DNA from 3 places in the Mycetocola sp. Y171 genome. Region 2 is predicted to be linked to each of the others. Evidence: predicted binding sites of a transcription regulator. Region 2 holds the regulator's gene; each other region holds the start of a gene.

Region 1 (3,268 bases), 860 kb from region 2:
GGCCGCATTCGCCATCCCGCTCGTCATCCTGCTGTTCCTCGGGATCGAGCCGTGGATCGCGACCGTGCTCGCCGCACTGATCGGGCTGAGCGTGTCGTACATCTTCCTCCGCACGCCCCGGGAGGCCGTCTCGCGTGACCTCTACGACCTCCGGCACGGGTCGAAGGGCAAAGCCAGCGGTGACGAGGACGCTGAGGATTCGGTGACGGATGCGGCGGCATCCGCGAGGGACACCACCTCACCCACCGACCGCTGAGGCTACTTCCAGAACGCCCAGAGCAGCGCGAGCCCGTACAGCAGCTGCACGAGACCGGTGAGCTTGAGCGCGAGAACGAACTCCTTCGCACTGCGCGCTGTGGCCACGATGATGACCGCGGGCAGCGCCGCGAGGAGCCCGAACAACGCGAACCACGCGATCGGGTAGAAGAACGCCAGCCACACGGCGATTCCGAACGGTGCGAGCACGCAGACGATGTAGAGCGCACGGCTGGCCCGTCCGCCGAGCAGCACGGTGAGGGTTCGTTTGCCGGCCTCCTCGTCCTGGGCGATGTCACGGATGTTGTTGACGATGAGGGTGGCCACGGCGATGAGTCCGACGCCGACCGCGCCGAGCCAGGCCTCCTGGTTGAGCGTGAAGGACTGCACGTACGCCGTGCCGAGGGTTGCCACCAGTCCGAAGAACACGAAGACGAAGAGCTCGCCGAGTGCGTTGTATCCATACGGGCGGCGGCCACCGGTGTAGAACCATCCGGCCAGGATGGCGACGGCGCCGACGGCGATGAGCCACCAGAGTCCGGTGATGACGGTGAGGACGAGGCCGGCTACTGCAGCCACTCCGAAGAAGGCGAGGGCGACGATGAGAACCGTCTTCGGCTTCGCCCGTCCGCTGCCGACGAGGCGGAACGGTCCTACGCGGTGGCGGTCGGTGCCGCGGATGCCGTCTGAATAGTCGTTGGCGTAGTTCACGCCGATCTGGAGGCTGACAGCGATCACGAGGCAGAGCAGGGCGCGCACCCAGTGGAACTCGCCCGGGTCGTTGGCAACGGTGGCAGCGCCGGTTCCGACGAGCACAGGGGAGATCGACATCGACAGTGTGAAGACACGTGCACCGGCGACCCAGTCGCCGAACGTCGCCGGGCGGATCTTCTCGTACGGCCGTGCGGCCGGATTGCCGCTCCTGCCCTTGCCCTTCGGCCTGGCACCGCTGGGTGACTGTGGGGCCGTCGGCCTCTGCTTCTGAGCTGCCACGGGGCAACCTCCCTCTGTTCCGCGAGAAGCTTACCCGGCATCCGCCTGCCCGTTCTCTCAGAGCAAACACGAACCGACTGGACATTTTCGCGGCGATTATTAATATGGCTTCCAAGTTGAGTCCCATCGACTCAACTCTGACAACCCACAGAGACAACGAACAAGGAGGATCTCTCAGATGGCACTGAATTTCGACCCGTTCCGCGACCTCGACCGCGTCACCGAAGCCATGCTCGGCGCACGCCAGGGCCCGCGCCTGATGCCCATGGATCTCTATCGTGAAGGCGACCACTACGTCCTCTCGGCCGACCTCCCCGGTATCGATCCCGGATCGGTCGACATCGACGTGGACGGACAGCTGCTGACGATCCGCGCCGAACGCACTCTCGCCGCCGCTGAGGGCGCCAAGTGGATCGCCCGCGAGCGGATGTCTGGCTCCTTCCTCCGCCAGCTCAACCTCGGCCAGGGAATCGACATCGAGCGCATCGCCGCGAACTACACGAACGGCGTGCTCAGCGTCACGATCCCGGTCAGCGAGCGTGCGAAACCGCGCAAGATCGAGGTCGCGGCAGGCAACGAGCAGGAGAGCCTGACGGTGAAGGAATCGCAGAAGTCCGTCGACGCCTGATCGCGCGGTCGTCACGGCCGGGGCATTCGGCCCCGGCCGTCGCCGTGTGTGAGGGCTAGACCGGGATCGACGGGCCGGACTCGTCGTCCCGCAGAGCCACGGCGACGATCGCGATGATCGCGAGCCGGTCGGGCTTGCCTGAGGGAAGCACGGGAAGCGAATCGAGCCGCAGGATGTGGGCGGGACGCGACGGCTTGCCGAGGGAATCGGCCACGGCATCCGCGATCTCACGGAGCGACGGGTGCGACCCGGTCGTGACGACGACGGGAACCTCGCCCCACTCACGGTGGGGCGCTGCGACGACGACCGATTCGGTCAGGTCGGGCAGCCCGCGGACGATGCGCTCGACGCGGTCGAGCGAAACGTTGACGCCTCCGGAGATGATGACGTTGTCAGCGCGCCCGGTGACGCGGATGCGGCCCTCCTCGACTTCGCCGAGGTCGCCGGTGCGATACCAGCGGAGCCCGTCCGCCACGACGAAGGTGCGATCGGTGAGAGCATCGTCGCCGAGGTATCCCTCGGCGAGCATCGGTCCCGCCAGCTCGATCTGGTCGTCGACGACGCGCACATGCACGCCGGGGAGCGGGACGCCGTTGTAGACGCAGCCGCCCGCGGTCTCGCTCGAACCGTAGGTACGGAAGATCGGGAGCCCGAGCTGTTCGGTGCGTTGCAGCAACTGCGGAGGCGTGGCCTGCCCGCCGACGAGGATGCCGTCGAAACGGCGGAGCGCCATCAGCCCAGCCCTGCTTTCCAGCAGACGGGCCAGTTGCAGGGGAACGAGCGAGGTGTAGTGACGCTCTCCGGTGAGCGAGCGTGCCGCTTCGGCGAAGGCGGCGGGGTCGAACCGGCCGGGCGGAAGGACGACGGGAACCGTCCCAGCGGCGATCGACCGGGTGAGCACCTGGAGGCCTGCGATGTAGTGGGCGGGAAGCGCGAGCAGCCACTGCCCCTGGCCTTCGAGCACCGTCGCGCTGGCCGCAGCGCTGGCGAGCAGGGCGTCGCAGCTGAGCGCCACCCGCTTGGGCACGCCGGTCGAACCGGAGGTTTCGATGACGACGCCGACCGCTTGCGGCACCTGCTCGTCGCTGGAGGTCTCCGGCTCGCTCGTTTCGACGGGCGTGAGCGCCGGGCCCGAGCGGTCCAGGGCGCGGCGTAACTCGACCATGAGGTCGAGTGGTTCCGTGGCCGGCACCCGTACGAGCATCCGCGTCATGGTCTCAGTGTATGACTGCCGTCCACCCACTGATCGAGTGGCGACGGAGGAGCGAATCGAGATCCCTGCGGCGGTCAGGACTGCGGCGCTGCGGCGGAGTCCGAAATCTCGGACTCGGCGGCGGCCCGCCGCGGCCACGCGACGTCGAGGATGCAATACCCGAGCACGGCGAACCTCCA
Region 2 (3,268 bases):
CACCGAGACGGCGTCCGATGAGGATGTCGTCGACGCCGAAGTCGTCGATGACGAGACCGAGACCGAGAGCGACAAGAAGTAAACATGACTGACAAGAACCCGACTCCAGACAACGGTGACGAGGTTCAGCCAGTGGACGAGGGGTCGGAAGCGCGAGCTTCCGACCCTGAGTCGCAGGTGGACTCCGAACTGCCCGAGACGACCGAAGACGAACTGACGGTCCAGGACATCCTCGACGCCGCGCAGGCCGACGGCCTCGACGAGGACCTCGGCGAGCGCGTCGCTGACGCAGATCCTGAGCACGAGCACCTCGTCGACCTCAAGCGTGTCACCGCCGAATACGCCAACTACCGCAGGCGCACCGAGGCGAACCGTGAGGTGGAGCGCGAGCGCGTCACCGGTGATGTCATCAAGCTGCTGCTGCCTGTGCTCGACGACCTCGACCGCGCTGAGAAGCACGGAGACCTCGAGGGCGACGCGCCGTTCGCGACCATCGCGGCGAAGCTGCGTGGGAGCGTCGAGAAGATCGGCCTCGTGCCGTTCGGCGCGAAGGGCGATGCGTTCGATCACAACGTCCACGAGGCTGTCTTCCAGCAGCCGTCGCCGGACGTCGAGGCTGCCACTGTGATCGATGTCGTCGAAACCGGCTACCTCGTCGGCTCGACTCTGCTTCGCGCGGCCAAGGTCGTCGTCGCGGTTCCCGCCGAGTAGACGCGATGGCAAGTCAGGACTGGTTCGACAAGGACTTCTACAAGATCCTCGGCGTCAAGAAGGATGTGACGCCGGAGGAGCTGAAGAAGACCTACCGCAAGCTCGCGCGCAAGTACCACCCCGACTCGAACGCGGGCGACGCCAAGGCTGAATCCCGGTTCAAGGAGGTCAGCGAGGCATACTCAGTGCTCAACGACCCCGAGCAGCGCAAGGAATACGACGCCGTGCGCGCGATGGGATCAGGAGCCCGCTTCACCGCCCCAGGCGGCGGCGGGGCATCCGGTGGCTTCGACGACGTCTTCGGCGGGATGTTCGGTGGCGGCGCACGCGGCACCAGCACCAGCTACCAGCAGGCCGACTTTGAAGACATCCTTGGCGGGATGTTCGGGCGCAGTGGGGGCTTCGGCCAGCCCACGGGCGGATACCGCGGGTTCGGCGGGCCGACGCCCGGCCGCGACGTCACAGCATCCACGACGATCGACTTCCTCACGGCGACCAAGGGTGAGCAGATCACCCTGCAGACCGCCGAAGGCCGCACGATCAAGGTCAACATCCCGGCCGGCGTCGCCGACGGGCAGAAGATCAAGTTGCGCGGCAAGGGGCACCCGTCTCCGGACGGCGGCCCTGCCGGCGACCTCGTTCTCACGGTCACCGTGCGCAAGCATCCTGTGTTCGAACGAGACGGGCTCAACCTGCGCGTGAACGTGCCTGTCACGTTCGTGGAGGCCACCCTCGGCGCCACGATCGAGGTGCCGACACTCGGCGGCGACCCCGTGAAACTGCGGGTCGCTCCTGGGACCCCCTCTGGCCGGATCCTTCGGGTCAAGGGCAGGGGCGTATCGACAGCGAAGGGCACCGGCGACCTGCTCGCGGTCGTCCAGGTCGCGGTCCCGTCGCACCTCAGCGCGGAAGCCAAGGCCGCTCTCGAGCACTTCCACGAGCTGGAACCGCACGAGAACCCACGCGAGGACCTCATCCACCGGGCGCGAGGATAACGAGGATGGACGAGAATTCGCCGATCTTCGCGATCGCGATGGCGGCCGAGCTGGCCGGAATGCATCCGCAGACCCTGCGGCAGTACGACCGGCTCGGCCTCGTCTCCCCGACGAGAACCGCGGGCAAGTCCCGCAGGTACTCGATGCGTGACGTCGCACAGTTGCGCGAAGTCGCCCGGCTGAGCGCGGAGGGCGTGAGCCTCGAGGGCATCAGTCGCATCCTCACCCTCGAAAACGAGGTGGCGGCGCTGGCCTCGCGCGTCCGCGAACTCGAGCATGCCCTCGCGAGCGAGCTGGTGAAGTCGCCCGGGCGCCGCGTGTTCGCGGCCGGATCGCAGGGTGACGTCGTTCCGCTGAAGAGCGGCACGCGCGCCCAGCGACGCACCGAGCTCGTGATCTGGCGGCCGTTCCAGCGCTAGCCGCGGCCGGCATCCCGGACCCGCTAAGCGTCGAGTGGGCCCGAAAGGTCGTTCGGACGCCGCGCGGGCAGCCGTTCAGGACCACTCGATTCTGCTGGCCGCCCTTTGGGGCCGACCGGCCGGGGTTTTCGGGCTGATCGGAGGCAAAATCCGACTGGGCCGACCGATTTGGCCGCGTGGGTTACGCGGATGCGAACGGGTCGTTAAGCTGGCGGCATGAGCGAGCACGAACAGCACGTTCCCGACAATCCTTCGACCCCAGGAAAGCAGCCGGGGCCTGACCCGACGGCACCGCAGCCGCCGGTGGAACCCCAGCCGCCCGCAGCGCCGGACGGCCCGCCGCCCGGATCACCGCTGGCCCCGCCTCCCGGCGCGCCGGCGCCTCCTGCCCCTGACTCGCCCGAGGCTCCGGCACCCGGGCCCATGCAGGCTCCCGCGTACCCGACCGCCGGATATCCGCAGCAACCCGGGTATCCGCAGCAACCCGGGTATCCGCAGCAACCCGGGTATCCGCAGCAACCGGGCCATGCACAGCAGCCGACTGCGTATCCGCACCAGCAGCAGGGCTATCTCCAGCAGGCGCCTGGGTACACCCAGCAGCAACCGGGATACGCACAACCGGGGTATCCGCAGCAGGCACCCATCGCGTACGCGCCAGGGCCGACGGTGCCCCGCCGTCCGCCGCTCGGCCCGCGTCAGAAGCGCGGTGCCATGATCGCCGGCGCCGTCTCCTTCACCCTGATGAGTCTCGGGTTCGCCCTGGTGATGATTCCACTGGCCATCGCGGCGTTCGGCGCATTCTTCGGAGCCTTGTTCGGCTGGATCGCCAGCCGTAACCCTGAGGACTTCTCCCAGGACGGCCTCGCCGGCCCTGACGTCGTCGAGCAGTTCGTCCGGGATGCCTGGTCGACGGCGGCTCCCTGGTTCATCGGGATGGTGATTCTCGGGGTGATCATCTGGGTCCTCGGCTACCTGTCCAGTATCTGGATTCTTCGCGGCCACACGGTGAACCGCCCGGTGGCCGTCACCTGGAGCGGACTCGGCATTGCGATCGTCGCCAACGGCTTCATCAGCGGCATCACTTCGCCTCTCCTCAACCTGGGGAATATGTTCACCCCGACCACGAATGTGCCTGAGGGCCTC
Region 3 (3,268 bases), 160 kb from region 2:
GCACGAGTCCGGTCGCGCCGCCGCTCTGGACGCAGGCGCTCGGATACTCCCGCCCGATTCATTGACGGATGCCGTGGCATCCGTCGCGCACGACACCGACGTGATCGTCGACGGCATCCTCGGCACCGGAACCAGCGCCAGTCCGGCGCTGCGAGGTCGTGCGCGAGAGCTCGTGGCCGCGCTGCTTCCAGTGCTGGCGAGGGAGGACCCACCCGTCGTGGTGGCGGTCGACATCCCGAGCGGGATCCACCCGGACGACGGATCGGTGCCAGACCCGACCGTGCTGCGGGCGGATGTCACGGTCACGTTCGGCGCCTGCAAGACCGGCCTGCTGCTCCCGCCGGCCGTCGAGTATGTCGGGCGTCTCGTCGTGGTCGACATCGGCCTCGGGCCCGAACTGGAACGCGTCGCACGGACGTCCTGACGGTGCCGCGGTCGGCGGCGTCGCGCTGAACAGCGAATAATGGAGGGTGCCGCCGCGGGCATCCGGCTCGCTGGGCGGCGATCGTTCGGAGCTGCACCCCCATGACCTCACCCCGCACTTTCAGCCGCTACGTCGCGCTCGGCGACAGCTTCACCGAAGGCGTCGGCGACGAACTGCCCGACGGGCGCGTCCGCGGCTGGGCCGACTTTGTGGCGCTGGGCCTGCAGGCATCCGCCGACGAACCGATCGGGTACGCGAACCTCGCCATCCGCGGCCGCAAACTAGGTCCGATCATCGCCGAGCAGCTGGAACCGGCGCTCGCCCTCGAACCGGACCTGATGACATTCAACGGCGGAGGCAACGACATCCTGCGCCCCCGCGTCTCGATCGGCTGGGTCGTCGACGAGACCGTCAAGGTCGTCGACCGCGCGCTGCAACAGCCCGGCCTGCACCTCGTCGTGCTGGCCGGCGCCAACCCGTCACGGCACTTGCCGCTGGGTGGACTGATGCAGAAACGCGGCGACCAGCTGTCGGATGCCGTCCTCGGCGCCCTCAAGTCGACTCCCGTCACGCTCGTCAACAACTGGGGCGACGAGACGCTCACGCATGGCAGGTACTGGTCGGTAGACAAACTGCACCTCAACGCGCTCGGCCACGCGCGTGTCGCGTCGAACGTGCTGACCGCGATCGGTGTTCCTGTGCCCGAGGAGTGGGGCGTCGACGAGGTCGCGGAGGCCGGCTCGGGGTCGCGCTCACGCAACACCGCTGCGTACTACCGCGAGTTCGTGCTGCCGTGGATCGGCCGCCGGGTCACCGGACGCTCGTCGGGCGACGGGCGTGAGCCGAAGCGGTCGACGCTGCTGCCGGTGGAGTAGCTCGGCGCGACTCAGGGGCCTACTCACCTGTTCCGGACGCACTCACCAGGTGCGCCGGGTGAGTAGGTCCGGAAGTGGTGAGTAGACGCCCGTCCGGGGGTCGAGCGTGTCGAGACTACCGGTGATCTCGACAAGCTCGATCAGCGAAGCGAACCAGAGCACATTCGAGACTTGAGCCGGGCTGGCTCAAGTTTTTGAACCCTTCGGGAATAGTCGGTATTGTGCTGCCGTTGAGTTGAGTCACAGGCACTCAAGTTCCAGGAGGATCCATGCCCGCATTCTTCGGTCCCGCAGGTTCGGGAAACGAATCGTTCGACGAGTTCATCGCGCGTTACCTGCAGGGGCAGCGCGCCGCCCAGTCCGGGCGGACGATCGACATCACCCGTCTGCTGAGCCGACGCACCCAGGAGGTGCTCGCCGACGCCGCGCGGTTCGCGGTCGACCACGGCCACTCCGAGGTCGATGCGTTGCACATCCTGCGTGTCATGGTCGAGGCGGCCCCGGTGGCCGACGCCCTTCGCGCCCTCGGCACCGACCCGGCCGAGCTGGCCGAAGCAGCCGAGCAACGACTGCCCGAACGATCCGACCGCGACGTGCAGACGCCGCCGTCGATCACGTCGTCAGCCCAGCGCGCTCTGCTCGACGCCCACCAGGTCGCCCGCGCGTTCGGTTCCACCTACATCGACCCCGAGCACCTCTTCTTCGCCTTCGTCGTGAACCAGGAGATGCCCGTCGGTCAGGTCCTCGCCGGTTTCGGCGTGACCCCTCAGACCCTGCAGGCCGGATACGAATCCGCTCGCGAGGCACAGGCATCCGGCACAGCGACAGCGGGCACCGAGGCATCCACCACTCCGCTGCTCGACCAGTTCGGCACCGACCTCACCGCGCTCGCCCGTGACGGCAAGCTCGACCCGGTGATCGGCCGTGCAGACGAGATCGCGCAGACCATCGAGATCCTGTCGCGCCGCACGAAGAACAACCCCGTGCTGATCGGCGAGGCCGGCGTCGGCAAGACCGCCGTCGTCGAAGGACTCGCGCAGGCGATCGTCGACGAAGAAGTTCCGCGGCTGCTCCGCGGCAAGCGCGTCCTCGCGCTCGACCTCGCAGCCATGGTCGGCGGCACCCGCTACCGCGGCGACTTCGAGGAGCGGCTCACCAAGCTGCTCGACGAGATCTCCGCCAACCAGGGTGAGCTCATCGTGTTCCTCGACGAGATGCACACGGTCGTCGGCGCAGGCGGCGGTGGGGAGAGCGGCGGACTCGACGCCGGAAACATCCTCAAGCCACGCCTGGCCCGCGGCGAACTGCACGTCATCGGTGCGACGACACTCAACGAGTATCGTCGAGTCGAGAAGGACCCGGCGCTCGAACGTCGCTTCCAGTCCGTGCACGTGAACGAGCCCAGTGTCGGCGATGCCGAGAGCATCCTGCGCGGACTCCGTCCCCGCTACGAGGAGTTCCACGACGTCAGCTACACCGACGAGGCCCTCCGTGCCGCCGTGGATCTCTCCGCCCGCTACGTCACCGACCGGTTCCTGCCAGACAAGGCCATCGACCTCCTCGACCAGGCCGGCGCGCGACTGCGCCTCCGCCAGATCGTGAAGATCGACACAGCGCCGATGCGTGACGAGATCGCCATCCTGGAGAAGTCCAAGGATGCCGCGGTCGCCGCCGAACGCTACGAAGAGGCGTCGAACCTGCGCGACGAGATCGAGAACCTCACCGCCGAGATCGCGGCTGCTGAGGCGACGGATGCAACGGCATCCGCCTCGGCTCCCGCCATCGTCGGTGAGGCGGAGATCGCCGAGATCATCTCGCGTGCCACCGGCATCCCGGTGACCAGGCTCACCCAGGACGACCGCGCCCGCCTCGCGCACCTCGAGACCGAGTTGCACGAGCGCGTGATCGGACAGGATGACGCCGTCGAATCCATCGCCAAGGCCGTGCGGCGCAACCGCACGGGGATGGG

Evidence for each region. The regulator HspR, encoded in region 2, represses chaperone genes until heat shock. The targets are predictions, from matches to a motif close to AAGTTGAGTCNNNNNGACTCAACTT.
Region 1: the regulator HspR is predicted to act here: its motif matches at 1,362-1,386, upstream of AC1M2K_RS04065 (Hsp20/alpha crystallin family protein).
Region 3: the regulator HspR is predicted to act here: its motif matches at 1,532-1,556, upstream of AC1M2K_RS07505 (ATP-dependent Clp protease ATP-binding subunit).

Annotation. Positions count from the first base shown of each region.
Region 1 covers NZ_JBWYGX010000001.1:867,617-870,884, forward strand. Annotated here, with positions in the region: gene AC1M2K_RS04055 (DUF4229 domain-containing protein) at 1-256, shown strand, start outside; gene AC1M2K_RS04060 (1,4-dihydroxy-2-naphthoate polyprenyltransferase) at 259-1,248, opposite strand; gene AC1M2K_RS04065 (Hsp20/alpha crystallin family protein) at 1,427-1,876, shown strand; gene AC1M2K_RS04070 (AMP-binding protein) at 1,932-3,089, opposite strand; gene AC1M2K_RS04075 (hypothetical protein) at 3,164-3,268, opposite strand, start outside.
Region 2 covers NZ_JBWYGX010000001.1:1,730,344-1,733,611, forward strand. Annotated here, with positions in the region: gene dnaK (molecular chaperone DnaK) at 1-82, shown strand, start outside; gene AC1M2K_RS08330 (nucleotide exchange factor GrpE) at 85-711, shown strand; gene AC1M2K_RS08335 (DnaJ C-terminal domain-containing protein) at 717-1,706, shown strand; gene AC1M2K_RS08340 (heat shock protein transcriptional repressor HspR) at 1,712-2,125, shown strand; gene AC1M2K_RS08345 (DUF2062 domain-containing protein) at 2,342-3,268, shown strand, end outside.
Region 3 covers NZ_JBWYGX010000001.1:1,569,502-1,572,769, forward strand. Annotated here, with positions in the region: gene AC1M2K_RS07495 (NAD(P)H-hydrate epimerase) at 1-424, shown strand, start outside; gene AC1M2K_RS07500 (SGNH/GDSL hydrolase family protein) at 526-1,299, shown strand; gene AC1M2K_RS07505 (ATP-dependent Clp protease ATP-binding subunit) at 1,569-3,268, shown strand, end outside.